One region of the Zhaonella formicivorans genome, then DNA from elsewhere that is predicted to be linked to it. Evidence: riboswitches for the same ligand, from Rfam matches in the RefSeq annotation. Region 1 holds a riboswitch; each other region holds the start of a gene.
The links. Region 1 has a riboswitch for cyclic di-GMP ahead of EYS13_RS10085 (methyl-accepting chemotaxis protein). Riboswitches for the same ligand answer to the same signal wherever they lie in the genome.
Positions count from the first base shown of each region.

Region 1 (8,329 bases):
TTGAAGGAAGGACAATTTGTTAAGGTTGATGAGAAGCAGGCGATGACACAGCAATAGTCAACACCTCTTGTATCTTAGTATAGCCGGAGAAAGGTTTTTTATTAGGTTCTTTGTTTTTGGGCGCTGATAAAGTAATTTTTCGCAAAATTTCTCTGTTGGAGTTTAGCAGATTTTGTAGTATTCTATACTTGTGCTACAAACCGGCTAACATTAGCAGCGGTGTAGTGTTTAAGTGAAAATGTTAACAAGACCACAGGAGTAATTGAGCTATGGAGGTTTGCGATGTTTAAATTAACGCCCAAAGAAGACAAATTTTTTGATCTGTTTATCTCTTCCGCCCATACCATGTATAAAGCGGCCCAGCTTTTAAAAGAGTTAGTAGAAGATCTAAAAAACGGCGAATCTAAATTCAAAGAAATCAAAGAGATGGAGCGGAAGGGGGATCAGCAGCTTCATGAAATTTTTAAAGAGCTTAATAAATCATTTATTACTCCTATCGACCGGGAGGACATTTACGGCATAGGCAAGCAGATGGATGATATTGCTGACTTCATCGAGTCCACAGCCAGCAGGTTTATCATGTTTAAGGTAACTGCCGCTACCGAAGAAGCAAAAACAATGAGCAACCTGATTTTAAATTGTACCAAGGAACTGATTGACCTGATGGAAGAACTCAAAGTGATGAAGAAAAGCAAAAAGTTAACGGAAAAAATCATTGAAATAAACAGAATAGAAGAGGAAGGAGATGCCCTTTTCCGCCAAGCGGTAACAGGTCTGTTCAGCGGAAACACCCCCGTTATTGATGTGATCAAGTGGAAAGAAATTTACGAGCGCCTGGAACAAACCCTCGATGCCTGCGAAGATGTGGCCAATATTGTTGAAGGGGTTGTAATGAAGCATGCTTAGTGCAACCATAGTTGTGACAGTGCTGGTGGTTGTATTGGCGCTTATCTTTGATTTTATCAACGGGTTTCACGATACAGCCAATGCCATAGCTACCTCTGTTTCTACCAGGGTTTTATCGCCCCGGGCTGCAATTGCCATGGCTGCTCTGCTAAACTTTTTCGGCGCATTTATCAGTGTCAAAGTTGCCAAGACGGTAGGCGCGGATATCATAGATCCCAACCTGATCCCCCAAACAGTCGTAATTGCCGCTCTGTTCGGTGCCATAATCTGGAATCTCATTACCTGGTATTTTGGCTTGCCAAGCAGCTCGTCCCATGCGCTGATTGGCGGGCTGTTAGGTTCGGCTATTGTCTACAAGGGTTCTTTCCTGATCGTACATTGGACTAATTTCTTTTTTAAAATTCTGTTGTGGCTCTTTTTATCGCCAGTTATTGGTTTTATTGTAGGTTATACCTTGATGGTCATTCTTTACTGGATCCTAAAACCATTCAGGCCCTCGACCGTTACTAAAATATTTTCCAAAGCCCAAATCGTTTCAGCAGCGCTAATGGCCTTAAACCACGGCAGCAATGATGCCCAAAAAACGATGGGTGTGATTACCATGGCCCTCTTAAGCGGCGGATTAATTGCCGAATTCAGCGTGCCCACGTGGGTGAAAATAGCCAGTGCTTTAGCCATGGCCTTGGGAACATCGGTGGGCGGCTGGAAAATCATCAAAACCATGGGAGTGAATATGGCGCGGCTGGCGCCGGTGAACGGCTTTGCGGCTGAAACCGGGGCAGCGGCGGTGATCTTTACGGCCACCATGCTCCATGCACCGGTTAGCACCACCCATATCATTTCTTCTTCAATTATGGGGGTAGGGGCCTCCAAAAGACTTTCTTCCGTCAGATGGATTGTTGCCAAAAATATTGTTTGGGCCTGGATCCTGACCATTCCTATGAGCGCCTTGCTGGCAGGCATTGCAATTTTGGTGCTTAACAATGTTTTCTGAGTGAAGCAAACAGGCAGTTAATGCCTGTTTTTTAATCCCTATTAAAAACATTATAATCTTCAGGAAATTACCACCGGCCAAAAGGCTGATTAAGCGCGAGGAAATAAAAAAAGCCTTTTTTGGGAATAAAAAGGCTCTTTAAGAAGAAATATCCGTTTTAATACAGAGATTCATTATAGATTGCTTGCGGGTGGTGTTTTTTAATGTCTAATTTACAGCTTAAAACGGGATACAATTTGCTGCAGTTCCTGGCCCAGGGAAGCCAGGGATTCTGTAGAGGCCCCAATCTCTTCAACTGCTGCCGCCTGCTCCTCGGTTGTTGCCGCCATGGCTTGGCTGGCCTCAGCTACTTGGACAGCAATTTGGTCTATATCTTTAATGGCGGTGACTATGTGCTCGCTGTTTTTGGCCAACTCATCAGTTGATTTTGATACTTCCTGGATCTGCCGCAATACGCCTTCCACAGCCAAAGCAATATGGTTGAATGTTTCAGCCCCGTCCAATATAACCTGATTTCCGCTTTGTACAAGCTGCTCATTGTTTTTCATTGCCTGGACCGCTTTTACAGAGTTATCCTGAATCCGTTTGATAATACCGTTAATTTCTTTCACAGCATCTTGCGATTGCACTGCGAGTTTCCTTACCTCGTCAGCAACCACTGCAAACCCTCTGCCTTGCTCCCCTGCTCTCGCAGCCTCAATGGCTGCGTTCAGGGCCAAAAGATTTGTTTGCTCGGCAATGTTGCTGATGAGGTTGACGATATTGCCGATAGTTTTGGAGTGTTCACCTAATTTATTGATAATTGTGGCTACCTCTGCGGTAGCAGCGTTAATTTTTTCAATTTCCTTTTTGGCCAAATGCATGGCATTGTTTCCGGCACGGGCGTTGGTGCTGACTTCCTGGGTGGATGAGACCACTTGTTGAGCAGTCGCCGCGATTTGCTGAATTACTGCCGAAGTTTCCTCGATATATGCCATAGAGTCTTTAATTTTACTGCTTTGCTGTTCTGCGCCGGTTACCAGTTCCCTGGCTGAATTGGCAATATGTTCTACTGTTTTAGCCTGTTGCTCCATGGTAGCATTTATTTCTTCTGAAGAAGCCGCAAGACTTTCAGCCCCGTCGGCCGTTTGAGCTATCAGTGCTTTGAGGTTTTTAGTCATTTCATTAAAAGCTTGGGTCAATTGTCCAAACTCATCCTTAGTATATACTTCTATATTTTCCTCGCTTAAATCGCCGGAAGCTACTTTGCCCGCAGCCTGGTTGAGCCGGTTTAAGGAACCGGTAATCAGTCTGGAGATGAAGAGATTTAAAAACAGGGATAGCAGCACAGCGACAGCAACAATTACCACAAATACTAAGATAATGGAAGCGTACAGCATTTGAGTTTGTTTAAGCATTGCTGCAGCTGCTTTGCTGTTAAAGTCCGCTAATTCATTTACCGCTTTAAAAATTTCCGCCCTTTTTGGTAATACTTCCAAATTATAAACTTGTAAGGCCCTTTCATGGCTGAATGCCGTAATTAATTCATCAATTGCCTGTTGATAATTGCGATAAGCTTGTTGCAAATTGGCTAAGACTGCTTTTTCCTGCTTGTTTGTGGCAATGGCTTCATAGCGTTTCAGCGCCCGTTCAAAGTCCCCATTGTATTTATTAATTTCCTGCCGGATGGACTGCTGAGCGCTTATTTCGTTTTCTGTGGTATACCTTATCCCTGCCTCGGAAATGCCTCTGATGGCTCTTTCTGCATCGGCAGCTGCTATTACGCCTGCCAGATTACGGTTGTACATCTTTTTGACCTCGCCGTTCATTTTCCCAAGGCTGACAATACCCAGGAGACCTACTATGAACAATGCGGAAAGCCCTACCAGCATGGAAACGGCTAATTTTTTAGAAACTTTAAGGTCTCCTATTTTGGAACGAAAACCCTTTAATTGTTTAAACTGTAATATTTGAAAGTTAGGTTTTAATGTCCCGGAACTTTTACCTTTTTGTTTTTGAGGCTCAGCTTTGGGTAATTTCTTCTTGCGCAACAACATCTTTTACCTCCTAACTTTGGTTTGACCGGCATGAAAAAAGCAGCCCTAACGCAGCTGCTGCAGCAACCGGGCAACCTGGCAATCATAGCTTATGGCTTTAGACCCATGGCTTTGCGCCCTACCCTTTCGGAGTAGTTTGCCTTTATCCTTGGAGTTTTATAGTTTATGTATTTGAAATTATTATTTTATTCTACAATACTACCTTTTTTCCTCCTTTTTTTTGCAAATTTTTACAGGGATTAAAAAATCGGATGCAACTTTTGTACTACATGAAAATAAGACTGGGTATATTTTGCAGGGCAACATCAGAATAATCTTTTTATTGTAATTTTTTAAAAAATTTATGCGATTATTTTACCAAGGTTATTCAAGAAGTTTTGAATAATATATTTATACATTTCGTATCCCTGTACAGTTGGGTTAAAGTACCAGTGCAAAACTTTACTTCGGCTGGAGGTTTTTTACAGGAAAGGGGTGAGGGCGGCGGATCAGGAACCAGAGCTCTTTGGTAAATCACCTAGTTATCAAAAAGGGAGGTAGCGGAAGCATGAAAAATAAGCGGAAAGTATTACTGTGTGGGTTGTTGGTAATCCTTATGCTTGGTTTACTGGCCCTGGCGGGCTGCGGGGGCAAGACCGACGGCAAAAGCGAAAATGCTTTGCAAGAAGGCGGTTCTTCCGGTCAAGGCACAATTAAACTGGGCTGGGTAGCACCGCTCACCGGCACCGGCGCTGCTTACGGTGAGCAAATGTTAAACGGCGCCAAACTGGCTGCCGAGGAAATAAACGCTGCCGGAGGTATTAACGGCGAGAAAATTGAGATAGTACCGCAAGACGACAAATCGGACCCTAAGGAAGCGGCCAGTATTGCCAACAAGTTTGTTAACGACTCAGGAATCCTGGCTGTAGTAGGTAACTACAATAGTTCTTGCGCCCTGTCGGGGGCTCCGATTTATACGGAAGCAGAATTGCCCATGATTCACGTAGGCACTTCGCCGGCCTTTACCGAACAGAATTATCCATACCTGTTTAGAATTTCGGTAACCGATGCTTTCCAGGGAGTGTTCGTCAGCGAATGGATGTATGAGGACGGTTACCGTAAGGCGGCAATTCTTTACGAAAATGACGATTACGGCCGGGGGCTGAATGATGTTGTTACCAAGAAGTTTAAGGAGCTGGGCGGGGAAATCGTTGCCAGCGAGAGCTATATGCTGGGAGAGACAAAGGACTACACAGCTCTGCTTACCAAGGTGAAGAGTGCCGGTGCAGATGTGCTCTTTATCGGCGGTTTGTACACTGAAGCTGCCCTGATTGCCAAGCAAATGAAGCAGGTTAACCTGGATATTCCTGTCTATGGCACTGACGGTATTTATGAAAACATATTTATTGAGCTGGGCGGGGAAGCTGTAGAAGGTTTCCATGTTTCGGGACTTCTGGTGCCCAGCGATCCGGACCCCAAAGTTCAGGAATTTGTACAGAAGTTTGAAAAAGCTTACGGTTTTATTCCTGGAACCTACGCCGCGTACCACTATGATGCCACTAAACTGCTGGCCCAGGCTATCCAGGCAGTGGGCAAAGACCGGGTTAAAATCAAAGAATATTTGGAAGGACTGAAGGAGCCTTTCCCAGGGGTTACGGGCGCCATTACTTTTAATGAAACCCACGATGCCATGAGAACAGGCATGAAGAGAATGGTGGTGGAAAAGGGTCAATGGACCCTGGACAAATAAGCTAACCCTGGCAAAACCGGTTTGGCCGGGACAGGAGTTTTCCGGCCAAACCGTCTTTAGACTCTCTTTTGCTATCAACGGGAGGGTGGATAGATGTTTGTACAGCAGTTAATTAACGGTCTCATGCTAGGCAGTGTTTATGCTCTGATTGCCCTGGGCTATACACTGGTCTACGGTATCATGAAATTTATAAATTTTGCCCATGGAGATATTTTTATGTGGGGTGCCTTTTTAGGCATGTTTCTGGCCGGAATCATCGGTGGCAATTTTATATTGGTGCTGCTTCTGACAATGTTTTTAACCGGTATCCTGGGTGTAGCGGTGGAAAAAGTGGCTTACAAACCGCTGCGCAACGCCCCCAGGCTGGTAGTTACCACAAGCGCTATTGGCATGTCCATCGTGCTTTCCAACTTGGCGAGGCTGCTCATCGGTTCGCAGACATTTCCCATGAAAAAAATACTGCAGGTCAAAGAGTTTGCACTAGGCAATTATGCAGTTGTCAACTCGCTGCAGATTTTTGTTTTTCTTACAGGATTAATTCTGATGCTTTTGCTCGCCGGTTTTTTCCGCCATACCCGTTATGGCAAAGCGATTCGCGCAGCTTCCGAGGATAAGCAAATCGTCGGCCTAATGGGAGTGAACATGGACCAAGTGGCCATGGTGACATTTTTCGTAGGTTCAGCTCTGGCCGGTGCGGCAGGGCTATTGGTAGGGATGTACTACGATGCGGTTTATTCCACTATGGGCTACGCGGCGGGGTTAAAAGCATTCACTGCTGCTATTCTCGGAGGAATCGGCAGCATTCCCGGAGCCATGGCCGGCGGCATGGTGCTGGGGGTAATTGAAAATTTTGGCGCTGCTTACCTTTCCGAGTGGAGGGATGGCATAGCATTTGCCGTTATGATCTTGGTGCTTTTGATTAAACCTTCCGGGCTTTTTAATGCTGATATTTACCGGAAACGGGCTTAGGGGGGAGAAATTTTGAGTCGAAACCGTCTGCTGCAGTATTTAATTATTGGCGCAGTCCTGGTTATCATTCCACTGTTAATTCACAGCAAATACATTTTGCATATTGTGATCACTATTGGTATCTATGGACTATTGGTTTTGGGCCTGGAAATAATTTTGGGCCAAACAGGTTTGTTTTCCCTGGGGCATGCCGCCTTTTACGGTATGGGTGCCTACGCCTCAGCCCTAATGGTGGCGCGGCTGGGGATGCCTTTTTGGCTTTCGTTGCCGCTAGCTATGCTCGTGAGCGGCGTTTTTGGCGCCTTATTAGGTTTTCCCGTGCTGCGCCTCAGAGGAGATTACTTGGCAGTGGCCACCCTGGGCTTCGGGGAAATATTTCGCCTGGCTATGGTCAATTGGGATAAGATAACCAGGGGGCCTATGGGTTTACCGGGCATTCCCAGGCCTAGCTTGTTTGGCCAGAACTTCACCCGGGAAATGTATTATTATTTGATAGTGGTATTATTTATCATCGGCCTGTGGTGCGCCTTACGCATTTTTAACTCTTATTTGGGCAGGGCCTTCCGCGCCATTAAAGACGATGAGGATGCTGCGGAGTTCATGGGCATTGACATCACTAAATACAAAATTCTTGCTTTTGCCATCGGCGGCATCTATGCGGGCGCAGCGGGAAGTTTTTATGCCCACTATATAACTTTTATCAGCCCCGACACTTTCCTTTACCTGGATTCAGCCAACATGCTGGCTATGGTCTTTCTGGGGGGCGCAGGTACCATAGTGGGCCCGGTGCTGGGGGGAGTGCTGCTCACAGTTTTTCCGGAAATAATGCGCTTTGCCGTGGAATGGCGGATGCTGTTGGTCGGTCTTCTGATGGTGTTAATGATGATCTTCCGGCCCCAGGGAATCCTGGGCGAAGACAATACCCGGCTGCCTTGGCATAGAATTGTTAAACCCACGGGCTCCGGCGGGCAAGGCAAATTTGTGGCAGGGGAGTGACAAAAGTGGCAATCCTGACATTAAAAAGCGTATCCAAACATTTTGGCGGTGTGCGGGCAGTTGACGATGTTTCCGCTGAGATTGAGGAAAAGAAAATCACCAGCATCATCGGACCTAACGGGGCCGGAAAAACCACGCTGTTTAACTTGATTACCGCTGCCTATGAATTGACCGGCGGTGAAATTACCTTCAAAGGAAACAAAATATCGGGACTGAAGCCCCATCAGATTCATGCCAGGGGCATCTCCCGGACATTTCAAAATATCCGCCTTTTTACTACCATGACTGTTTTGGAAAACGTGATGATTGGTATGCATTCCCAGGTACAGCCCCGGATAGTTGATGTGTTCATGCCGGGCCGCTATTACAAAAATGAAAGGTACATGTACTCCAAAGCGATGGAAATTTTGCACCTGCTCTCACTGGAGGAAAAAGCTGATAGTAAGCCTTCGGCTCTCCCGTACGGGGAGCAGCGTAAAGTTGAAATTGCCAGGGCTTTGGTCAGCGAGCCGGAGATAATGCTTTTGGATGAACCGGCGGCTGGCATGAATGTTGGTGAATCAAAGGAATTGATGAACTTTATCGCCAGACTGAAAGAGGAGTTTCAGAAAACGGTGATTATCATTGAACATAACATGCGAGTGGTCCGTTCCATATCAGATAAGATTATCGTGCTTGATCACGGGAAAAAGCTGGCGG
Region 1 is NZ_CP085524.1:2,044,066-2,052,394, reverse strand. Features, by position in the region: gene EYS13_RS16295 (hypothetical protein) at 1-57, shown strand, start outside; gene EYS13_RS10095 (DUF47 domain-containing protein) at 283-906, shown strand; gene EYS13_RS10090 (inorganic phosphate transporter) at 899-1,900, shown strand; gene EYS13_RS10085 (methyl-accepting chemotaxis protein) at 2,113-3,936, opposite strand; cyclic di-GMP riboswitch class I at 4,003-4,087, opposite strand; gene EYS13_RS10080 (ABC transporter substrate-binding protein) at 4,484-5,665, shown strand; gene EYS13_RS10075 (branched-chain amino acid ABC transporter permease) at 5,759-6,634, shown strand; gene EYS13_RS10070 (branched-chain amino acid ABC transporter permease) at 6,647-7,630, shown strand; gene EYS13_RS10065 (ABC transporter ATP-binding protein) at 7,636-8,329, shown strand, end outside.

Region 2 (8,329 bases), 810 kb from region 1:
GGGGCAATGCAAATTAAAAAACAATATCCCAAAGGAGTTTTCATTTTTATTGTTCCGCCTTCCATCCGGGAGTTGGAAAAACGTATAACCGGCAGGGGAACCGATTCGGAGGAAGTCATTAAAAAGCGTCTTAGCTGTGTGCAGCAGGAGCTCACTTACGTCTCAGAATACGATTATGTGGTAGTTAATGATGAAGTGCAGACAGCAGTGGAAAAGCTTAAAGCCATAATCATAGCGGAAAAATGCCGTCCCCAACGCAAGGCGTTTAGCCTTGAATGGAGCTAAAATTTTAATCCGAAAAGCATTCCAATGCAACAATTTTGTTTCATTTTTATTAAAAAAATCAACTTGCGTTGGAATTGGAGGGAATATAGTGAACCAGCCAAGTATTGATGAGTTGATGAAGCATGTGGACAGCAAGTATACTTTAGTGGTGGTTGCTGCAAAAAGGGCCCGTTCCTTTACAGGTAGCTTAGAAACAACCAGTGCCAAAAGCGTTAAGCCTGTAACAAGGGCATTGGAGGAAATTGCTCAAGGCAAGGTTAGTTTTGAAAGAACCAAATCGGGGATCAAGTAACTATGAATGAGCCATATAAAAACACTAAGGTAGTTTTAGTTGGGATAACGGGTGGCATTGCAGCCTATAAAGCCGCAGATTTAACCAGCAGCTTGGTGAAATCAGGTCACGAGGTGCACGTGATCCTGACCAAAGCTGCTCTTGATTTTATTACTCCTTTAACTCTACAGACCTTATCTAAAAACCCGGTGTGGGTGGACGAGCCCCATTTAAACCAGGGCAGGTATGTGCCCCACATTGAATTGGCTGAAAAAGCGGATTTAATTGTAATTGCACCGGCTACTGCCAACACCATTGCCAAAATAGCCTGGGGAATTGCCGATAACCTTTTAACTGCTACAGTGCTGGCCAGCCGTGCTCCGGTTTTGCTGGCTCCTGCCATGAATGTCAATATGTATGAAAACCCTGTTACCCAGGCTAACCTAAAAAGACTAAAAGAATTTGGGTATTATTTTGTTGAACCGGAAGAGGGCAGGCTAGCCTGCGGGGCTGTTGGCAAAGGAAGGCTGGCAGGTATTCCGGTAATACTAAAGTCAATTGAAGCACTGCTTTATCCCAAGCTGGATTACAAAGGCAAAACCGTCCTGGTAACGGCCGGCGGGACTAGGGAAGCCATAGATCCTGTGCGTTACCTCGGCAACAGGAGTTCGGGAAAAATGGGTTTTGCCTTGGCAGGGGAAGCCCAAAAGCGTGGCGCTAAAGTTATCCTCATTTCCGGAAATACCGCTTTAACCCCGCCTGCAGGTGTGGAGTTTTATCAAGTTGAGAGTGCCAGGGAAATGCGGGAACTGGTTCTTCGGCATTACGCCAATGTGGATGTAGTGCTTAAAGCGGCAGCGGTAGCAGATTACACACCGATTACAACCCACGAGCACAAAATCAAAAAAGAAAGCGGAAGCCTGTTTTTGGAATTGCAAAAAACTCCAGATATCTTGCAGGAACTTGGTCAGCTAAAGCAGAAACAGCTACTGGTGGGTTTTGCCGCAGAAACCCAGGACTTGTTGGCAAACGCCCGTGAGAAGTTAGCCAAAAAAAGGCTGGACCTCATTGTAGCTAACGATGTTACTAAACCGGGAGCTGGCTTTAATCACGATACAAATCTTGTTACACTGCTGTACCCCGATGGAAATAAGGTTGCGCTTCCTTTACTCAGCAAACAAGAAGTGGCGGCCAGAATTTTAGACGCTGTGGCATCTTTACCGGGGTTTGGTAGAAATAAACTGTAAAAGGAGAGTTGGACTGATGGTAAAGAAGTTATTTACGTCAGAATCTGTAACCGAAGGACATCCGGATAAGATTGCTGACCAAATATCGGACGCAGTATTAGATGCTATTCTTTCCCAAGACCCTAATGCCCGGGTTGCTTGCGAAACTGCAATCACAACGGGATTGGTGCTGGTAACTGGAGAGATCACCACCGACTGCTATGTGGATATTCCCAAGGTTGTAAGGGAAACTATTCGCGGGATTGGTTACACCAGGGCCAAATTCGGTTTCGACTGTGATACCTGTGCAGTTTTAACGGCAATCGATGAGCAGTCGCCCGATATCGCTATGGGTGTAAATAAAGCCTATGAAGCAAAAAAAGGTGAGATGTCGGAAGAGGAGATTGCTGCCATAGGAGCGGGGGATCAGGGGATGATGTTTGGCTATGCCAGCAATGAAACCCCCGAGTATATGCCTCTGCCCATTGCTTTAGCTCACAAGCTAACCAGGAAACTGGCAGAAGTGCGCAAAAACGAAGAACTTGCCTACTTACGTCCCGATGGTAAGTCTCAGGTAACTGTAGAATATGAAGATGACAAGCCGGTTAGAGTGGATACCGTAGTAATTTCCACTCAGCACAGCCCGGATGTGAGCATGGAGATCATCCAGCAGGATATAATTGAAAAAGTAATTAAGCCGGTAATTCCTGCTGAATTATTAGATGCATATACCAAGTACTACATTAACCCCACCGGACGTTTCGTGATCGGCGGACCACAAGGCGATGCCGGGCTAACAGGAAGAAAGATTATCGTCGATACCTACGGAGGCATGGCGCGACACGGCGGCGGTGCTTTCTCCGGTAAAGATCCCACTAAAGTAGACCGTTCCGCTGCTTACGCTGCCCGCTATGTAGCCAAAAACGTGGTGGCGGCAGGTTTGGCTGCCCGGTGCGAGGTCCAATTGGCTTATGCTATTGGAGTGGCGCGTCCTGTTTCTATTATGGTTGATACTTTCGGCACAGGTAAAATAAGCGATGATAAGTTGACCAAACTAATTCAGGAGAATTTTGACTTGCGTCCGGCTGGCATTATCCAGGCTTTGGATTTGCGCAGGCCGATTTATAAACAGACAGCTGCTTACGGTCATTTCGGGCGTTTGGATTTGGACCTGCCGTGGGAACGCACGGATAAAGCGGACGCCTTAAGAAAAGGGGCTGGGCTGTAAAAAGGATGTTAAGACGGGGAAACCCGTCTTTTTATTTCTGCTGCGATTAGTTCTAAATTACAGGGTTTGACCGAGAAATTTTGCTGCAAAGCATTGTAAAGCAAAGAGCCAAGGAGATGGGGGGAGGCTACCAAAAGTTCTTTTTGCCTTCGGCTGACTTTCTTGATCAGTTTTTCCGCCTTCAATGCTTCCGATCTGGTTCCTATCAGTCTCCAACACTGGGCAAGCTTAACCGGCGGGTTGGCTCTGGTATATTTACACCCGCCGGTGCCGCGCAGGTGCTGCACATACCTCTCAATAATATCAGTAGTCATGCCCGTATAAAGAGCACCGTTTTTGCAGAGCAGCATATATATCCAGAACTGTCTATCCATGACATCACCACAGCAACAAAACTTTTTTTTTGGCTAACAAGTAACCAACTTTCCGGTTTACATAAGCCAACTAAGGTTTAGCGCGCGTAATTGACTTTTGCGGTACATGGTTAATATAGCATAATGGGGAGCAAGTAGCTATTCCCATGGCAGCGGAATAATATATAAAAGAAGGCTGACATTTTAAATACCGGAGAAAATCCTTAATGACGGAGGTAAAAAGATTTCCCACTCCTACGAATGAGTTGCTTGAGTTTATTGAGGAAATGCAAGGTAATATATCATGGTGGTTAAAACAAAAGACAACGAGATGTTGATTTGTTCGGATTTACAAAACTACTTTGAGACCCTGAATAAATTTCTCCCGTTTTTTACACAATAAAAAAAATAGTATTTGAGGTGAGTTTAAGTGGCACTGATACCTTATGAACCATTCAGGTATTTGGAGAATTGGAAAAGGGAAATGGACAGGTTGTTCAACGAGTGGCCGTCGGCTGTGCAAAATATGTTAGGGCCCAGGGTTGACGTACATGAAACCGAAAATGAAGTAATAGCTTCCTTTGAAATCCCCGGTTTGGAAAAGAAAGATGATATCCACATTGAAGTTCGGGATGATCTGCTTAGTGTGAGCGGCCAGATAAACAGGAGTGGCGAAGTGAAAGAAGAGCAAATGTATAGAAAAGAACGTTTTATCGGGCGGTTCCAGCGCTCCGTTGCATTGCCCAGCAGGGTGCTAGCGGAAGGCACTAAGGCTTCCTACAGAAACGGCATCTTGGAAGTCCGGATGCCAAAAGCCCAGGCTGATCAAAGAAAACGCATCGATATAGATTTCCATTAAGAAATTTTTCCCTTGCCTTAGCGGCCCTGGATTAGAAAGGGCCGTTTTCGCATTTATCCATCAACAAAAAAACACAACCGACGGGCTGGTTGTGTTGCTTGGAGCCGACGATGGGATTCGAACCCGCAACCTGCTGATTACAAGTCAGCTGCTCTACCGTTGAGCTACGTCGGCTTAGGGACAGTAATATTTATAGCAAAAAGTAGCTTGCCAGTCAAGAGGAAAATTTTTTATTTAATCTTTCATTCCACAAACATTCAGCGGAATAATCCCTCCGGCAACAGTGACCGGCCACGCAGAACACAATTCTTGCCATATGATTCCCGTAGAACATCCACCACTGCATTGATAGTCCCCATCTTTTCCCTTTTACTAAAGCATTCTAACTGCACAGCCGATTTTGGCACCAAGTTTGAAAGGCTTACTCCTACCATCCGAACCGGGCGCCACTGTGGCCATACATCGGTCATTAATGTTACAGCCGCCTGATATATTTCCTCGGTTAAATCCGTAGGCTCCCTAAGCGTCCGGGACCAGCTGTAGTAGAACAGATCGCTGTCCCTTAAGTTTAGGTTTATTGTTCTGCCTATATATTTTCCAGCCCGAACCCTGGCGCCAACGAGCTCCGAAATGTCGAAAATAGCAGTAGCAATCTCTTCGAACCCGATATAATCTCTGGGCAGAGTCAATTGATGACCTATGCTTTTAGCTGTGTCCAGGGAATAAGGATCCACCGGACCATCATCAATTCCATTGGCGCAGCGCCAGAGGTATAATCCAACCACGCCAAACCGGCTCTTTAAAATCCGAGTATCAAAGTTAGCTAAATCACCAATTGTTTTAATGCCGAGCAGGTGCATTCTTCTTTCCAGGCGGGATCCAACGCCAAATAACTCTTTCACCGGCAGTGGCCAAAGCTTTTCTTTAATCTCATGCGGCCAGAGGGTGCTAATGCCCATGGGCTTTTTAAAGTCTGCAGCTTGCTTAGCACAAAGCTTGTTAGCACCAATGCCGATGGAACAGGGAATACCGGCTTCATGCATAATTTTATTTTGAATCTTCTTTGCTATTTCCAAAGGGTTACCAAAAAGTTTCTCACAACCAGATACGTCTAAAAAAGATTCATCGATGCTAAATGATTCTACCAGGGGTGTGAAGCCATGCAGAATTTCATTGATATGGGCGGAGTAATTAACGTATAGATCCATTTGCGCCTTAACAACAATGGCGTGGGGAATCAAGGCTTTGGCTTCCCATAAAGGCATGCCGGTTGCAAGCTTCGCATATTTCTTACATTCGTAACTTTTAGCTAAAATAATTCCGTGCCGCTTATCGGGGTCGCCCGCCACAATTACCGGTTTGCCCTGCAAAGAAGGATCCATTGCCTGGTGTACCGATGCGTAAAAGGCATTCATATCTACAAGCATTATTACCCGTTGTCCCATTAGCTAATATCCAATAAATCCTTCAGTGGAATAAAAAGTTCACCAAGCTGGTGAAAAAGGACCAGATATGAGCCTTTTACCTTAATAGGTACTCCCATCACTGACTTGATAATACCGGCTCGATAGTACGTAAACCTTGCTGGCCGTGCTAATTCCAGACATTCGCGAAGGCTGTGCTCTAACTCTTCCAAGCGATCTTCCGAGAGCATTGGTTTCTCCACCAGTTTCTTTTTTTCTTCTTTTCGATGTATTGCTTCAGTTACTTCTGGGAGCATTAACCGGTGCATTTCCCAGATAATGTTTTTACTATTGCTCGCCATAAATTCACCCCAAACAAATGTTTGACAATAAAGATGATATCACAGGGAACATTTGTTTGGCAAGGGAGCAGTAATATTAAAATTATGGAAATATAACCAAATTCTTTTCTGCTAATCTTCGACAGCCAAAGCTGCCGAATGAGGCAATCACTCATGCGGCAGTTAAGTTAACATAAAAAATCGAATTTTGTCGTGAAAACACATGATAGATGCCGGCGCCGGTATCCTATCTGTAGACATGGCTTTGGTGTCGGTAGTTATGAATTTGTATTTCGAAAAATGGGGAAGGAGGGCAGGAAAACGGCAATTTTTGTTGAAATAGTTTTATGAGAGAAAGAAATGGAGAGGAATGACCGGGAAGATGAAAGCGTTAGACTATGCTACCAGAACATATGCTCCCCTCGGGGGGGGGGGGGGGTATTATATGTAATTAGTACCATTTTATGGATAATTCTAATTTTCTCCCCTTTTTCTTTGCACTTCTGGTCCTTTGGAACGTTTGCATTTTTAACTTGTCTTTCTAACCTACCTCCTAGGTTTGCCCTTGCGTTTCGTGGGGTTGACAGCGGGGCGCATCAAACCCCTTTCTTGTCAAAGGATTTATTTCCGCATTGTTTCCTCATTCATTTATCCTGTAAGAAGGATTCTTTAAACGCGAACGTTTTGACCGCTGGAGAAACTTTTGTATTCCGGCGATATTGAATCATGCACTTAAAATGTTGGGTAAAAAAACTTTATTGTGCTAAAGGCAAACCACCCGAAAGGGTGGGGCGCAAAGCCATGGGTCTGTAGCCCTAGAGGGTATGACTGCCAGGTTGCCGTGATAAAGGTATTGTTATTGTTTTAAATGTGTTCTGTTGCGGCAGCTCTGGTCGGGCTGTCGTTTTTGTTCATAAAATACGTCTGTCCGTTAATGTTCTGGTATGGAGGTCGACAATAAAATGACGGACAGAAAATTTAAAAAGGGGGCGGTACCTATAGAGCTAACGGGGATAGGCGACCTGTTAAAGTCGATGAAAGAGTCCTGGCCCAGATTATTCCTCCACAGCGCCAATGTGGCCAATCTATGCATGAGAATATGCACTTTCCTCCGTCTTGACGAAGTGGAGCAGGAAATCTTAATTGCCGGGGCGCTCTGCCATGATGTAGGAAAGATGTTAATTTCACGCGACATTATCGACAAGCCGGGACCGCTCACGGAAGAGGAATGGGTGCAATTAAAGGAACACTCCTGGCGGGGCGCCTCGTTGGTTGCAGAGAGGGGAGGGGACAGGCTCCTGGTGGAAATGGTCCGCTATCACCACGAAAGATGGGATGGAAAGGGATACGAGGGTCTGAGGGGACAACAGATCCCCTGGCGCGCCCGGGTCATTGCCTTGGCCGATGCCCTGGATGCCATGGTTTCCTTACGTCCTTACCACTTGCCTTTAAAAATGTATGAAGCGCTGGAAGAAGTCTATCAGGGTGCCGGTTCCCAGTTCGACCCGGAGCTGGTGGCTGCTCTGGCGAAAGAGCCTTTCTGGCAGACTGCCACCTATCGCGACCCGGCCAGGCTGGAAAGGCAGATAGACGAGGAAAAGCAATGGCTTGTACAATTGGCGGATTCATACGTCACGTTGTCACATCCGCTGGTATACGCCCAGAGCCAATGGCTGGACCGTTTGCTGGTAATATTGTGGCAATTGAAAGGAAATGCAGCCGGGAAGGGCTGATAGGCAGAAGGTTGGTGAAAAATGCGACGCGGAGCCATGTTTTCAGTATGCCGGCGAAACGCATTACTATCAGGTTAGATAGAGTGGCAGCTGCAATGCGTTTGAAGAAGGACGCATTTAGCAATAAAGTAATTTACAGACGGTCCGGAGGTGTTCAGCGTGTTGTCTTTATCTGTTAGTTTAGAAGATCAAGCCACCGTCCTGAGGGTAGCCGGGGAACTTGACCTCTCCACTGTACCTGAATTTAAAACTTTTTATGAAAAACATAAACCTATTAACGGGCTGATTGTTTTCGACCTGGCTGGTTTAGAATTTGTGGACTCTACTGGTGTGGGAAGTCTCCTGGCTATCTGGAAAGATCTGAACCAGAACCAACAGCCGTTTTCCGTTTGCAACCTTAGCGAAGATGTTTACGAGGTATTGGATGTGATGGGCGTACCGGCTTTCTTGGGTGAGGAACACTTTAAACGCTCATCATTTTAAATCATCCTGGGCCTTACTGACTACTGCAATTAAGGAGAGGACTCGATGATTTACGAGTTTCTAATCCCGGTGATTATCATTGCTTTTCTTAAAAAAGGGTCACTGCGGCGCCTGTCGGAAACCGAAATAAGGAAGCAGTGGATGATC
Region 2 is NZ_CP085524.1:1,235,454-1,243,782, reverse strand. Features, by position in the region: gene gmk (guanylate kinase) at 1-285, shown strand, start outside; gene rpoZ (DNA-directed RNA polymerase subunit omega) at 374-577, shown strand; gene coaBC (bifunctional phosphopantothenoylcysteine decarboxylase/phosphopantothenate--cysteine ligase CoaBC) at 580-1,803, shown strand; gene metK (methionine adenosyltransferase) at 1,820-3,010, shown strand; gene EYS13_RS06200 (GIY-YIG nuclease family protein) at 3,019-3,384, opposite strand; gene EYS13_RS06195 (Hsp20/alpha crystallin family protein) at 3,794-4,222, shown strand; tRNA gene EYS13_RS06190 (tRNA-Thr) at 4,322-4,396, opposite strand; gene EYS13_RS06185 (DNA polymerase IV) at 4,480-5,667, opposite strand; gene EYS13_RS06180 (YolD-like family protein) at 5,667-5,987, opposite strand; cyclic di-GMP riboswitch class I at 6,725-6,810, shown strand; gene EYS13_RS06175 (HD domain-containing phosphohydrolase) at 6,929-7,699, shown strand; gene EYS13_RS06170 (STAS domain-containing protein) at 7,859-8,182, shown strand; gene EYS13_RS06165 (DUF5317 domain-containing protein) at 8,228-8,329, shown strand, end outside.
Region 2: it holds a riboswitch for cyclic di-GMP, as region 1 does, so the genes downstream of both, EYS13_RS06175 (HD domain-containing phosphohydrolase) here and EYS13_RS10085 (methyl-accepting chemotaxis protein) in region 1, are expected to answer to the same signal.

Region 3 (5,942 bases), 330 kb from region 1:
AAGCACCGGTTTTGATTATTCCCGCACCCAAAACCCGACCCGCCAAGTTTTGGAAAAGGCAATAGCCCGGCTGGAAGCAGGCGATGCCGGTTTTGCCTGCAGCTCAGGAATGGCTGCTTTGCAGACTGTTTTTGCTTTATTCAGCCAAGGGGACCATCTCCTTGTCTCCTTGGACCTTTATGGCGGCACTTACCGGCTATTGGAGCGCATCCTTTCCAGGTTTGGCATTACAGCAACCTATGTGGACACCAATAATCTTCGGGCATTGGAAGAAAATTACCGCCCGGAAACTAAAGCCATCTTAATTGAAACACCTACCAACCCTTTAATGATGATCACCGATCTGGAGGCAGTCTGCGGCTGGGCAAAACAAAAAGGGCTGCTCTCAATAGTAGATAACACGCTGCTCACTCCTTTTTTCCAGAGACCCCTTGAACTAGGCGCCGATATCGTAATCCACAGTGCCACCAAATATCTGGGGGGACATAATGATGTGCTGGCCGGGCTCATCGTCACCAAAGGCAAGGAGCTATCCGAAGAAATGGCATTCCTGCATAATTCAATAGGGGCCGTTTTGGGACCCCAAGACAGCTGGCTGTTAATGAGAGGAATGAAAACGCTGGCCCTGCGCATGGAACGACATGAATCCAATGCAGTTAAAATAGCTAATTACCTAATGGAACACCCCTTGGTGGAGCAGGTTTTTTACCCGGCGCTGGCCACCCATCCGGGCTATGCTGTACAAAAAAAGCAGTCTGCGGGGAATACGGGAATTTTTTCTTTCAGGGTGCGAGACGCCCGCTATGTTGAACCTATTTTACGCCACATTAAATTAATTGCTTTTGCTGAAAGCCTGGGCGGAGTAGAATCCTTAATGACCTACCCCGCTGTCCAGACTCATGCTGATATTCCGGAGGAGATCCGCCGCAAAGTAGGGGTGGATGAACGGCTGCTGCGCATTTCCGTAGGAATTGAGCATGTGGACGATCTCATCGCCGACCTTAGCCAGGCATTGGCAGCGGCAAAAAGGGAAATCGAGGAGGAAAGATGTAATGGGTGACAATAAAAAAAATAGCAGCGCCGAAAAATTTGCTACTAAACTAATTCATTTTGGCGGGGAAATCGATCCCAGCACCGGCGCCGCCAGTGTGCCTTTATACCAGGCTTCAACGTTCCATCATTTTTCCCTGGCGGACCCTCCCCGGTACGACTATACCCGTTCCGGCAACCCCACCCGCCAGGCATTGGAGGACTATATTGCCTTCCTTGAAGGAGGGGTAGAAGGCTTTGCCTTTGCCTCCGGCATGGCGGCCATTTCCACCGCATTTCTGCTTTTATCCAGCGGCGATCATGTCATTGTCACAGAGGATGTCTACGGAGGTACCTACCGGCTCTTGACAACCATTCTCAACCGGCTGAATATTGAATCCACCTTTGTAGATATGACCGATCTGGAAAAGGTAGTGGCCGCAAAAAAGCCTAATACGAAAGCGGTCTTCATGGAAACTCCTTCCAACCCTACCCTGAAAATTACGGATATCAAGGCGGTAACTGCATGGGCTGAAGCCAACGGCCTGATTACCATGCTGGATAATACTTTCATGACGCCATATCTGCAGCGTCCCATTGAGTTGGGAGTGGATATCGTCTTACACAGCGCCACAAAGTTTCTGTCCGGACACAGCGATCTGCTGGCGGGGCTGGCGGTAGCAAGAACCGAAGACCTGGCCCAAAGGCTAAAACATCTGCAAAATTCCTTAGGAAATGTACTGGGGGTCCAGGATTCCTGGCTTTTGATGCGGGGCATAAAAACTTTAAAAGCCCGTATGGACCAAGCGGAAAAATCAGCCCGGAGGCTTGCCGATTGGCTCTCCAAGCACCCGTCAGTTGTGAAAGTATACTATCCTGGCTTACCCAATCATCCCCGGAGAGAGATTCACGAACAACAGTCGCTGGGCTACGGGGCTGTAGTTTCTTTTGACGTGGGAAGCGGCCAAGCTGCCCGCCGGCTGCTGCAGAAAGCAAAAATTCCCTTGGTGGCGGTTAGTTTGGGAGCGGTGGAAAGCATCCTCTCTTACCCGGCCCTGATGTCCCATGCTGCCATGCCCCGGGAAGTACGTATGGAAAGAGGGATTAGCGACGGTCTGCTGCGCTTTTCCGTAGGGCTGGAAGATATAGAAGATATCATCAAGGATTTGGAACAGGCTTTACAATAGGGCATAAAATGCAGAAATAACGCTGTCGGTTTTAACGAATTCCAGAAATAGGGAAAGTTAGTGAGCTAAAGAAAGACCTTCCGGCAGGAAGGTCTTTCTTCAGTTCACTGATTAACAAAGCATTCACGGAAACACTACTCACCAGGGTAAAGCTCAAATGATTCCGGCCTTGGGCTTGTGTACACAGTCCTTTCAGTGCGCATATTGCTTCTGGCGTATTCGGGAAGCTGCCTTTCAATTGATAGTTCTGTGCCGGCCTCAAAATCGGCGGCTTTGGTAGTGGATCCAAGTTTCTTATATTTTTTGTCCCCGCTGGTGATCAAACCTCTGGTCCTGATTGCCATTTGTTCACCTCCCATCTCTTTTTTATTATTGGTTTTCTCCGGCAAAGTTATTATTTCAATTTATGAAATAAACATTTTTTTCTAGTTTCTGCGTTATTTAATCAAAAACAGTTTAACTCAAGTTCCCGATTCTAAATTAAGCCTTGAAGGCATATAGAGTACCAGGGATTGGCCCTCTCCCCCGTGAGGCGCCAACTATTGCGCGGTTAAGAGTAATATAACTTAGACTGTTTTCCCCCAAGGGGAGGGCACAAAAAATGAACAACGTGCAGCGGCGCGTGCTGTCAACATTCTTACCCCTTACAGTCCTGATTTTAATCCTGGATAATATCTACCCTTGCTCTAATGCCGTATACTACGTCAAATACACCACCACGGTCAGCCTTTTTTTAACTGCTTTCGCCCTCAGGAAAAAATACCCTGAACAGATACTGATGACAACAGCTGTTTTTTTCGTGGCGGCAGCCGACTTTTTCTTTGTATTTTCCAGGACTATGCCTGAACTTAATGTCAACAGGGAAGTGGCAGGCACATTGTTTTTCCTGCTGGCTTATTTGACATTGATTTATGCATGGCAAAAAAAAATCAGGCAAAACAGAAATGAAATACTGGCAGCGCTGGTGGTAACGACTATTTATACTCCTTCTTTTCTCAAACTTTACCCCCATATTGGCTGGACGCTGCTTCCCGGGGCAGCCTTTTTTGGCCTGGTGCTGTGTTATCTGGCCTGGACTGCATTATGCACTGTATTCAGGGGTTATTTCCTCCCAAGAGCTTCCTACTGCATTGCGCTGGCAGGGCTTTTGATGTTAATCAGCGATCTGGGGGTTGCCCATGCCGTTTTCAACCCGGCATTTGCGGGGCGGTTCGTGCCCTGGCTGTCCAACTTTATCTGGGCCACCTACGTCCCCGCCTGGACATTGGTTGTCTGCCTGATTGCCGAAGACAAACTGAAATAAAAACCCCCAGCACCACAGCCGGAACTCGTGGTCTGGAGGTTTAAGCTCTTAAGCCGGCATCCGCGTAAAGAAGCGGATTATATAATTTTTCCACATAGCCGCATTTGGGACAGCTGTAAACTGAATACTGCACTTCCCTGGCACAATGGATGAGCACCTGCCTTTTGCATGACGGGCAATTGCATCTCCGGTCTGTTTTTGTCCTCCCTTTAACTTTATACATTGCATCCGTTCTCCCTCACCACAAACAAAAAACCGAACCCCGGATGGATGCATTCGGCGGCCCGGCTGTCATAGACTCTGTCTTTAGACCCGCAGCTTTGCGCCCTTGCCTTTCGGCAAGTTTGCCTTTTTCTAACAAAACAAGACACTATTTAACCAGTGCATATACTATTCGGCATAAATTGCCAAACTCCTCTTTTGTTTTATAAAGTTAAATTAATGCTGCCCTTCTCCGGTTTTAATAGTTTCGCCCCTCAGCTTCCCTTCCAGATAGTCTACAAACTGCCTGGCCACCCTGCCGGAACGTCCGCTGTGCCGCAGTTCCCACTGGATTGCTTGCCGCTGTAATTCAGGCAGACTAACACTTAGGCCCCTCTTTTGGGCTAAGCCCTCCACAATTTTTAAATATTGCTTTTGGTCAGGAGCAATGAAAGTCACCGTTAAGCCAAAGCGGTCGCCTAAAGAAAGTTTTTCCTGCATGGTATCTGCAGGATGTACTTCATCCTGCTGCCGTTCTTTAAAACTTTCCCGAACCAGGTTGCGGCGGTTGGATGTGGCATAGATCAACACATTTTTCGGCCTGACTTCCACTCCCCCCTCCAGCACAGCTTTCAGCGCCTTATACTCCACCTCGTAGTCCTCAAAGGACAGGTCGTCAATAAACAGGATAAAATAAAGGGCATAATCCTTGATGTGCCGTAAAATAAGCGGCAGGTCCGCCAGATCCTGTTTTGTCACCTCCAAAAGCCTTAAACCCCGGCTGCCGCAAGAATTCACCAGTGCTTTGACCGTGGACGACTTTCCTGTCCCGCGGTCACCATATAGCAGCACATTGTTGGCCGGTAAGCCCGCCAAAAAAATCTCCGTATTCTCCAGCACCTGGGCCCTTTCCCGCTCATAACCGATTAAGTCAGAAAGCCCGATGGGGTCCGGAGCACTTACACCGATCAGCTGCTTTTGTTCCCCATCCCAGCGCAGAACCCGGTACCTGCCAAAAATCCCTATGCCTTCCCTGGCATAATGAGCACTAAGCAGCTCCAAACACTGGTTCAAATCTTCTGGAGAAAGCTTTGGCCGTTCAAATTTTTGCCTGAAGTCAAGGCATACGGCCCGGCGTTTTGGCAGAGCGGGGCCCAGCAGAGCTTCCCAGCCGGGGACTTCTAATCCCAAGCCCTCCCTGCCGGGAAATTTCCAATGGTAAAGGCGGTGTAAACACTGCAAATCGTGTAAAGCGGCATTTTTCACCCCGGAGCTGATCTTCCTTGCCCAGCCCCCGGCCTGCCTGCTGAAAGGGTTTTCATCCCACAGTATTAAATTTAGCAAATGGTTTTTCCAGCCATCGGCCAGAAAGTGTTCATCCTGCTCTGCCGCCAAAGCCAAAGTGAAAAATAGCCTGCTGTAGGCGGTCAATTTGTCGTTTTCAGCGCTTTGCCGGGTTAAGTCCAGCATTGCCTGGACTGCTTCGTCATTTAATATCCTCCTGAATAAAGTCAGCCTACCCGCCAGCAAAGTAAAATCGGCTTTGCTAAAGTCCTGCATAAAAAAGTCACTCCTAAAGAATTTTGTTTTTATTATAATTATGGCGACCGGTGAAAGCAATGCTTTGCCAGTAACACCAGTGCCTTCCAATTCATAAGATATAACAGGTATTATCAGTCGGACGATGGTCCGAAAAGAGAAGGGGTGAATCTCGCATGTCCTATTATGGTTGGGAACCGCCTTATAACCAGTGGAACAGCCATTACCCTGGTCCTGAGCGGCCCCGTCAATTTAAAAACCGGCAGCAATTTATGATGGATTTGGAAAGAGGTCTCCACGGCGAAGCGGAAGCAATTGCCTTTTATACTAGTTTACTCAGGATGGCCCCCGATGATTTGGCCAGACGAAATATTCGCCATGCTTTGGAGGACGAACGCAAGCACTATAGGCAGTTTTCGGAACTTTACCGCCAGCTGACAGGCATGTCGCCGGAGGTGCCAATACCTCCCCCTGCAGTCATACCCGACTACCGGAAAGGTTTAATCGAAGCTTTTGAAGATGAGCTGGAAGCTGCCGAACTCTACCGCGGCATGTACCTCAACGCCCTGACCAGGGCGGTGCGGGACCTGATGTTTGAAATTATGACCGATGAAATGGAGCATGCCGACCGCTTTGCTCTTCTTTATGCAGCAACTAAGGAGGATTTAGAGGAAGAAGAAAAG
Region 3 is NZ_CP085524.1:2,373,574-2,379,515, forward strand. Features, by position in the region: gene EYS13_RS11580 (PLP-dependent transferase) at 1-1,060, shown strand, start outside; gene EYS13_RS11585 (aminotransferase class I/II-fold pyridoxal phosphate-dependent enzyme) at 1,053-2,216, shown strand; gene EYS13_RS11590 (hypothetical protein) at 2,351-2,560, opposite strand; gene EYS13_RS11595 (lysoplasmalogenase family protein) at 2,818-3,519, shown strand; gene EYS13_RS11600 (CpXC domain-containing protein) at 3,560-3,742, opposite strand; cyclic di-GMP riboswitch class I at 3,795-3,878, opposite strand; gene EYS13_RS11605 (ATP-binding protein) at 3,958-5,280, opposite strand; gene EYS13_RS11610 (ferritin-like domain-containing protein) at 5,436-5,942, shown strand, end outside.
Region 3: it holds a riboswitch for cyclic di-GMP, as region 1 does, so the genes downstream of both, EYS13_RS11600 (CpXC domain-containing protein) here and EYS13_RS10085 (methyl-accepting chemotaxis protein) in region 1, are expected to answer to the same signal.

Region 4 (8,329 bases), 1.3 Mb from region 1:
ACCATCCCTTCGGACCAACTTTGTTTGGTTATTTCCACTCCGCCCATGGACGGAGGGACAGGTGCCCCAGTGTTGTTGGAAGCGATGATTTCCGTATTATTGCCTATGGTCAAACCTCCGGCCCCAATAGCCCCTACAATAAAGCTATTATTACTTACAGTTAATTGACTATGGGAGAGAATGTAGCCTCGTAAACTGAAATTACCTAAAGTTATAGTACCATTGCTTATTATATAACCTACATTTGGAATATCTTCAGGTTTCTTAGGCTTACTATCGCTAGTGCCAATAGTCACACTTGATTCAGCAAGTATTTTGACGTTTTCCAGCAAGACGTTATTTCCAATGGTAATAGTCTTTCCCTGAATTGTAGCATTTTTCATTACTGAGTTGTTGCCTATATTAACACTTGTTTCGGCAAGTAATTTGACGTTTTCCAGCACTGCGCCGTTTCCAACGTTAATCGTCTTTCCCTGGACTGTGGAATTTCTAATTACAACGTTGTTGCTAATAGTGATGGAATCGGAAATTAAGTTGACATTATTCAGCTCCGTCTTCTGGCCGACCGATATACTACCGGAGCTCCCGGTTAGATCAAAAGTTATACCGCTATATTTATGATTCGTAGGCAAGGATAAATAAGTACATTCAATATATACCCCATTGAGTTCCAGGCCCTTGTCAAGAATAACGGTATCGGCTTGATAATATTTAGCTCCTGTTGCAAACTTATCAGCATCGTTCACATATCCATATACAACAGGAGTACCTAAATCACCTGGTTTTTGCCAAGCGGGAATTTCCTGTAACTCCGGAAATTCCGGTAAAGCCAAATCCTCATCAACAATCAACTTATCCTGATAAATAGGCGCAACCCATTGTTCCCGATTTGAATAAATCAGTCCGTCGATGTTAACGTTATTGCCTATCGTTATGCCAACCCCGGTGCTGATATCCCCGTCGATCTCAATGTTATTGCCTAAAGTAAACCAACCGTTTGAACCTTGAAAGGAGGTTATGGCGCTTTTAAGAGCGGACTGGGCAATAACTTTAACTTTTTCCGTTACAGTCCTTTTTGTTTCCCCCACTCTTCCCACTGAAGTCAAAGTAGCTATGTTTCCCGACCAGTCTAAATTAACAACTGCTGTGCCAGCCCCAATAGTTTTGTTAATTATTTCTCCCTCTGGCGCATCCGGGTTGTCCAGAAGCACACTAACCGCTTCTGCTATTCCTGCTTCCGCAATATAAAAAGCTTGTGTCGATTTGAGATGATTATTGGAAATTTTGCCCTCGCTGGTAGCCATAGATAAAACTCCAAGGCCAAGGGTCAGCACAATGAGCACTGCCATGATGGCAGCTATGAAAGCAGAACCTCTGGAATTATCAAGGTACATTATTCCGCTCCCGTTATCATTTATTTCTTAAAGCAAATGAATTTTTTAATACCAATGTTTTACCCTCAGGGCTTTTGGCAGCCAAGGTAACTTCAACAAAATAGTTTTCAATTTTTACTGTAAAGTCATCCAGATAACTGGCTAAAGGCTGGTTTTGGGTATCTTTCCATAACTGCTTGCCCCTTAATCCTGAGGGGCCGTAAATATTTTCACTTTCCAGACCGTATTTCACCGTTTTGCCGTAAACACTCAGTGTCAGCTGTTTTAAATTTTGATTAAATGCAGCCGACTGAGCTGCCCTTAAATCTCGTCCGATAGTTTCCATGGCAACCCGCATATGCTGTAATTGCTCCAGGCGTGAATCATATTTTTTAAACAACTGTAACCCCGAATCTAAAAGGCCGTATAAGGAAATTATGATCAAGCCAAATATGGTCATGGTTACCAGCAATTCCACAAAGGTCAACCCTTTTTCGTTTTGAATCACCTTCATGGGTATTCTACCACCTTTGTAGTCAAGCTAACTTTTTTTTGCTTCCCATGAAAAGTATATGAAACAGCAACCTGAATTTCCTGCAAATTTCCGGAAGGAACCCCAATATAAGTGCTGACAGTATACCCGTTTATTTGTTCGCTTTTGGCTTCCGGTGTTAAAAAAGCTTTGTTCTGGTAATAATCGGCCAGTAGCTCTTCCATCTTTCCTTGACTTAAATACAGTGCATGTAATTCCATTTCACCTTGTTGCTGTGATTTGACTGCGAAATCAAACATTGAAAACATTGGAATTAATGCCACGGACATAATTATAACCGCTATCATCAATTCAACGAGGGTAAAACCCCTTTCTTCTTTAAGTACTTGGCGGAACATCGCTGGTTCTCACCCTTCCAACTTGGTCAACAATTATATACATCCTGTCTCCTCTGCTGTTTTCCAGCCGAACATGTCCCGCATTAGCTGCGCCAAGAGTATTAAAGACAAGCATCTGATTTGCAAAGCTTGTATAAGCCAGGATAATTCCATCTTCCAAACGTTCGGTAGCATAAATTTCCGAAGGGGAAAACCTGATTGTATAAGAGTTTGGCAGAGCCAAGCTGTTATACCTGCGAAACAAAACAGTGACACTTTGCTCCCTGGAAATGGCTAATTGTTGAGCTTCACGCAAATGAACGGTCATAGTTCTGACCGCTGCTATCAGCCTCTGGCGGGCAACAACACTTTCCACAGCAGGTGAAGCCACAGTAGAGAACAAGCCAATCAAAACTACCACTATCATGATTTCCAGGAACGTGTACCCCTGTTCTTGTTTTACCGGGAAGCTAGACATCTTAATCGACCTCTTATAAGCCAATTCGACAACTTCTTAATTATTTCCTGCACTTCCGGAAAGCCAGGTAAATTTTGCCTTATAAGTTTGTAGCTGCTTTCATGTTAGTCTCAAGGAAGATAATACAAATTAGTTATAAAGCATTTAAATAGCAAGTTAAAATATTTCCGCCATACAGCATGGAAATCATTGCAGCAATGCTTAAAAAAACTCCAAAAGGCAGAGGGTCCTTCCTGCTTTTTTTGCCCAGAATTATTAACCAAATTCCTGTAACGGAAGCCAGCAAAGCGCCTAAAAAGAGGGTAAGCAGCACCCCTTGCCAGCCAAGGTAAAACCCCAGCAGGGCAGCCAGCTTGATGTCGCCGCCCCCCATGCCCCCTTTACTGAGCACAGCCAAAAGATAAAGTATGCTTCCCCCGGCCAAAAAGCCTAAGAAAATATCCTTCCAATCCAAATGCCGGAAAAAGATATGTAATCCCGCACCCAAAACAAAACCGGCAATAATTACCTTGTTGGGAATGAGGTAATGTTCCAGATCAGTGAAACCAACGACAACTAAAATAGAAGTTAATGTTAAATAAGGAATAAGTTCAGCTGATAAACCCTTAACAGCCAAGAGCGAAACAAACAGGGAACCTGTTAACAGCTCGACTATAAGATATTTGGGAGATACTGTTGCCCCGCAGTAGCGGCATCTGCCCCGTAACAGCAGCCAGCTAAGCACCGGCACCAAATCCCAGGGCTTAAGCCTCACTCCGCAGCTTTCGCAGCGGGAAGACGGTGCAACAATAGATTCGCCTCTGGGAATACGATTTATGCAGACGTTAAGGAAGCTGCCGATGATTAGGCCAAAGAAGAAGGTAAATAAATAAAGCATTTGACACCTCAAGTTAACTTAGCATATAGAGTAAGGCAGGGCTTTTGCCCTGCCGTAAATCATATATATATATATAATATACGTATATTATATATATATATAAGTTTATAAGTCTCTAGAATTTATATCACCAGCTTCTCCATTATCATCATCTTCATCTGATCCTTTGGAATATAAGTTATAACTTCCAGAGCTGATAGAATATACATAATCATTATCCCAAGGATCTTTTGGCAGTCGTTTAATATATTTACCTGTCACCAAATCATTAAGACTATTTGGGTAAAAGTTATTTTCAGCATAGTATACAGCCAAAGCACTTTCCAGAGTTCTAAGATCTGCTTTCGCCTTGCTCACCTTAGCCTTATCTGAGGAATTCGAAAAAGCCGGAACCGCAATGGCCGCTAAAATACCAATGATTACAACTACCACCATTAGCTCAATCAAAGTAAAGCCCTTCTCATCCTTCAGCAGCTTCCTAAACCATTTCAGCATGGTTTCACCTCCTTTCCCGGTTTCCCACTTAAATAGAACCAATAATCTTAAACATCGGCAACAGGATTGCCAAAATGATGAAACCAACTATACCGCCTAAAAAGAGGATCATCAGCGGTTCGATAATGCTGGAGAGCCTGCTGACCATGTTGTCCACTTCCCCGTCATAGAAGTCGCTGAGTTTCTCCAGCAAGCTGTCCAGCACCCCCGTTTCCTCCCCTATAGCGATCATTTGAATTACCATGGGAGGAAATACTCCGCATTCGGCCAGGGGCCCAGCCATACCCCCGCCATCCCTGATGTTGACCTGAGCCTTGCTAATTCCCTCAGCAACAACCCTGTTACCCGCAGTGCGCTTAACAACCTCAAGAGCCTGGAGAATAGGAACGCCACCTTTTAACAAAGTCCCTAATGTTCGGGCAAAGCGGGAAATGATCACCTTCTGGGTTAAAGCGCCCAATACAGGCGCTTTAAGGGTGAATTTATCCCAAACTGTTCTGCCCCGCTCGGTTGCTAAGCTTTTTTTTACTCCAACGGCAAAAAGTGTTATGGACAATAAGCCAAGATACCAGAAGGTGCGCAAGAAAGCGCTTATGCCCAGAATCACCTTGGTCAAAAAAGGCATTTCCACTCCTAAATTTGTTAAAATCCCTTGAAAGGCAGGTAAAACAAATGTTAAAAGAAAAATCACCGCCAATAATGCCACACATAGCACTACCACCGGATAAGTCATGGCAGACCTTACTTTTTCCCGCATAGCGTGCTCTTTTTCAAAATGAACAGCCAGTCTTGAGAGCACCTCGTCCAACACGCCGCCAACCTCCCCAGCCTCCACCATATTGACCATCAGGTCAGGGATTAACTTAGGATGGGCCCGGAAAGCATCAGCCAGGGTTTCGCCCTTTTGCAAATCCTGGGCAACCTGCCCTATTACCTGGCGCAATGTTCTGTTCTCTGTCTGCTCCTTTAAAATCAGCAATGAGGTTAAAACGGGCAAGCCGGCGTTAATCATGGTGGAAAACTGGCGGCAAAACACCGCCATATGCCGGCCCGGGATTTTTTCCTGTCTGATTGTCCGCCAGGTAATGGATGAGGCTCGCGCTTCGTGGATTGCAGTGATAAATAGTTTCTGCTCCCGGAGCCTCTCCACTGCGGCTTCCCTGTTCTCCGCCTCCAGGAGGCCTTTCACCTGCTGTCCCGATAAATCCCTGGCGCGGTAACTATAAGTTGGCACTACTAAACACTTCCTAAAGCTGAAGAGTACGCAAAAAGCCGGGTACCGGGTTACATGATTAAACCTTCGGCAGCCCGGCTACCATAGACTGTTTGTCTGTAGGTCCGCAGCTTTGCGTCCCTGCCTTTCGACAGGTTTGCCTAATATTTGGGGATCAACACATTATTTGGCTGTGCAGACTATATATTCGCCTTCATGTCTAAAATTCCTTTTTATGCCCGTACATTTTTTATTACAACCCTTTAGTCCAGCATTATATTCACGTTGGCTGGGTCGCTGCCGCGTAAGTATACCTCCTCGCGACCGATTATACCTGCCTGGTAAAGGTTTTTTAATGCCATATCCATTGTTTGCATCCCGTATTTCATTCCGGTCTGAATGCTGGAGTAAATCTGGTGGGTTTTCCCATCCCTGATCAGGTTGCGCACAGCCGGCGTAGCTATGAGTACCTCCACTGCAGCCACCCGCCCGGGACAGTCTACGCGCGGGAGCAGCTGCTGGGAGATAATTCCCTGGAGTGTTTCTGCCAGCTGCACCCGGACTTGGTACTGCTGGTGAGGCGGAAAAGCATCGATAATCCGGTCAATGGTCTGGGCAGCGCTTCCAGTATGTAATGTGGCAAAAACCAGGTGGCCCGTTTCGGCTGCGGTAAGGGCAGTAGCAATAGTTTCTAAATCGCGCATCTCCCCCACCATAATAACATCAGGGTCCTGGCGCAGCGCAGCCCTGAGGGCCGTAGCAAAGCTTTTGGAATCGGAACCGATTTCCCGCTGGTTTACTATGCTTTTTTTGTGCTGGTGCATGTACTCGATCGGGTCCTCCAAAGTGATAATATGGCAGCTGCGCTCAGAATTGATCCTGTCAACCATTGCCGCCAAGGTGGTGGATTTGCCGCTCCCGGTGGGCCCTGTTACCAGCACCAAGCCCTTATTCTTTTTGGTCAAGTCCACAAGTACGGCAGGCAGATTTAGCTCCTCTAGGGCAGGTACTTCAGCATTAATCAGTCTTAACACCATGCTGACGGTGCCCCGTTGGTAAAATGCATTCACCCGGAACCTTCCCAAACCGTGAACAGAGTAAGCAAAATCCAATTCTCCGTTTTGGGCCAAAATCTTAAACTTCTCTTCATCTAGAATTTCTTTTACTAACCCTTCGGTGTGTTCGGGCAATAAAATACCATAACTTTGCTGGGGCTGTAAATCGCCGTTAATCCGGAACACCGGCGGCTTTCCTACAGTCAAATGTACATCAGAAGCCTTAAACTTAACTGCCTGATTTAACAAATCATCAATGGGCATTTTTTCCCTCCTACCAGCTTGCCGTTTCGCTGTAAGCAACCCGCATTACTTCCTCCACTGTAGTCAGCCCGCACAACACTTTTTGTACGCCATCCTCCTTTAAAGTCACCATGCCCTGTTTTACCGCTTGCTGCTTAATAGTTTCCGCCGGCGCCTTTTCCATAATCAGCTCCCGAATTTCCCTGGTAACATGCAGTACCTCATGTATTGCCATGCGCCCTTTATAGCCCGTATTACCGCACTCCCGACAGCCAACGCCTTTAAAAATGGTCAAGTCTCCTTCCGGCTTTGCCAAAAACAGCCTTTCCGCCGCACCGGGTGGGACTTGATATGCCTTTTTACATTTTGGACAAATTACGCGCACTAACCGCTGGGCTACTACACCTGCCACAGAGGAAGCCACCAAAAATGGCTCCGCTCCAATATCAATCAGGCGCGGTAAGGCTCCGGCGGCATCGTTGGTGTGCAAAGTGCTGAACACTAAGTGACCGGTAGTTGCAGCCCGCACTGCAATATCAGCCGTTTCTCCGTCCCTGATTTCACCCACCATAATTACATCAGGATCTTGGCGAAGGATGGAACGCAAGCCGGTGGCAAATGTAAGCCCGGCTTTGGTATTGACCCCGATCTGGTTGATTCCTTCTAAAACATATTCAACCGGATCTTCAATTGTAACTATATTCTTTTCGGCAGTGTTGATTTCGTTTAGAGTAGCGTAGAGGGTTGTTGTCTTACCGCTCCCGGTGGGCCCGGTGACCAGGATCATGCCATAGGCAATATTGATTAGGTTAATGTACGCGTTCAACAGTTCCGGCCTAAATCCCAACTTGTTCAAACTTATTAACTGGCTGGATTTATCCAGAATACGCATGACAATTTTTTCACCGAAAATGGTTGGCAGAGAAGAAACCCGCAGGTCGATCTCCCTGCCTTCAACCTTAAGCTGTATCCGCCCATCCTGTGGGACCCTTTTTTCTGCAATATCCATCTCGGCCATAATTTTCACTCTGGAGACTATAGAGGCGGCGGAGTTTTTAGGCAGTGCCATGTTTTCGCGCAGCAAGCCGTCCACTCTAAACCTCACCCGCACCTTATCTTCCTGAGGCTCGAGATGAATGTCGCTGGCTCTTGTTTTTATAGCCTGCTGAATTATGGAGTTGACAACACGCACTACCGGTGCCTCGTTTCCGTCTGAGGCCCCTTCCCCTAACTGGACCAGTTCCGGTCTTTCCACCACTTGGCTTATTTCCAATTCCTGTAATACTTTATCAGCCAAATCCTGCAGCCCATAGTACTCTGCTAAAGCCCTGGTTATCTCCTCTTCAGTAGCAATAGCCGGCTCAATTTCATAACCGGTTGTAAGCCTGATATCATCAAGAGCCACCACGTTGAGAGGATCTACCATAGCCACCGTTAAATAACCATCATTCAGTTTAACGGGTATGGCATTATACCTTCTGGCTATGGACTCCGGCAACAACCTGACTACGTTTAACTCCAAGCTCAGCTCACTAAGTTTGATTTGCGGAATACCCAGCTGAAACTCCAAGACGTTAATAATATCCTGTTCCGTTACATACCCAAGGCTTACCAGCACCTGGCCTAACCTTTCGCCGGGCTTCTTAGACCGCAACGCTTGGTTCAACTGCTCCGCGGTAATCAGCTGGCTTTCCACCAATAGTTCGCCTAATTTCTTTCTGACCA
Region 4 is NZ_CP085524.1:706,518-714,846, reverse strand. Features, by position in the region: gene EYS13_RS03435 (pilus assembly PilX family protein) at 1-1,394, opposite strand, end outside; gene EYS13_RS03430 (PulJ/GspJ family protein) at 1,411-1,887, opposite strand; gene EYS13_RS03425 (type IV pilus modification PilV family protein) at 1,884-2,264, opposite strand; gene EYS13_RS03420 (prepilin-type N-terminal cleavage/methylation domain-containing protein) at 2,245-2,721, opposite strand; gene EYS13_RS03415 (prepilin peptidase) at 2,855-3,598, opposite strand; gene EYS13_RS03410 (type II secretion system protein GspG) at 3,704-4,093, opposite strand; gene EYS13_RS03405 (type II secretion system F family protein) at 4,122-5,327, opposite strand; cyclic di-GMP riboswitch class I at 5,393-5,478, opposite strand; gene EYS13_RS03400 (type IV pilus twitching motility protein PilT) at 5,570-6,625, opposite strand; gene gspE (type II secretion system ATPase GspE) at 6,636-8,329, opposite strand, start outside.
Region 4: it holds a riboswitch for cyclic di-GMP, as region 1 does, so the genes downstream of both, EYS13_RS03405 (type II secretion system F family protein) here and EYS13_RS10085 (methyl-accepting chemotaxis protein) in region 1, are expected to answer to the same signal.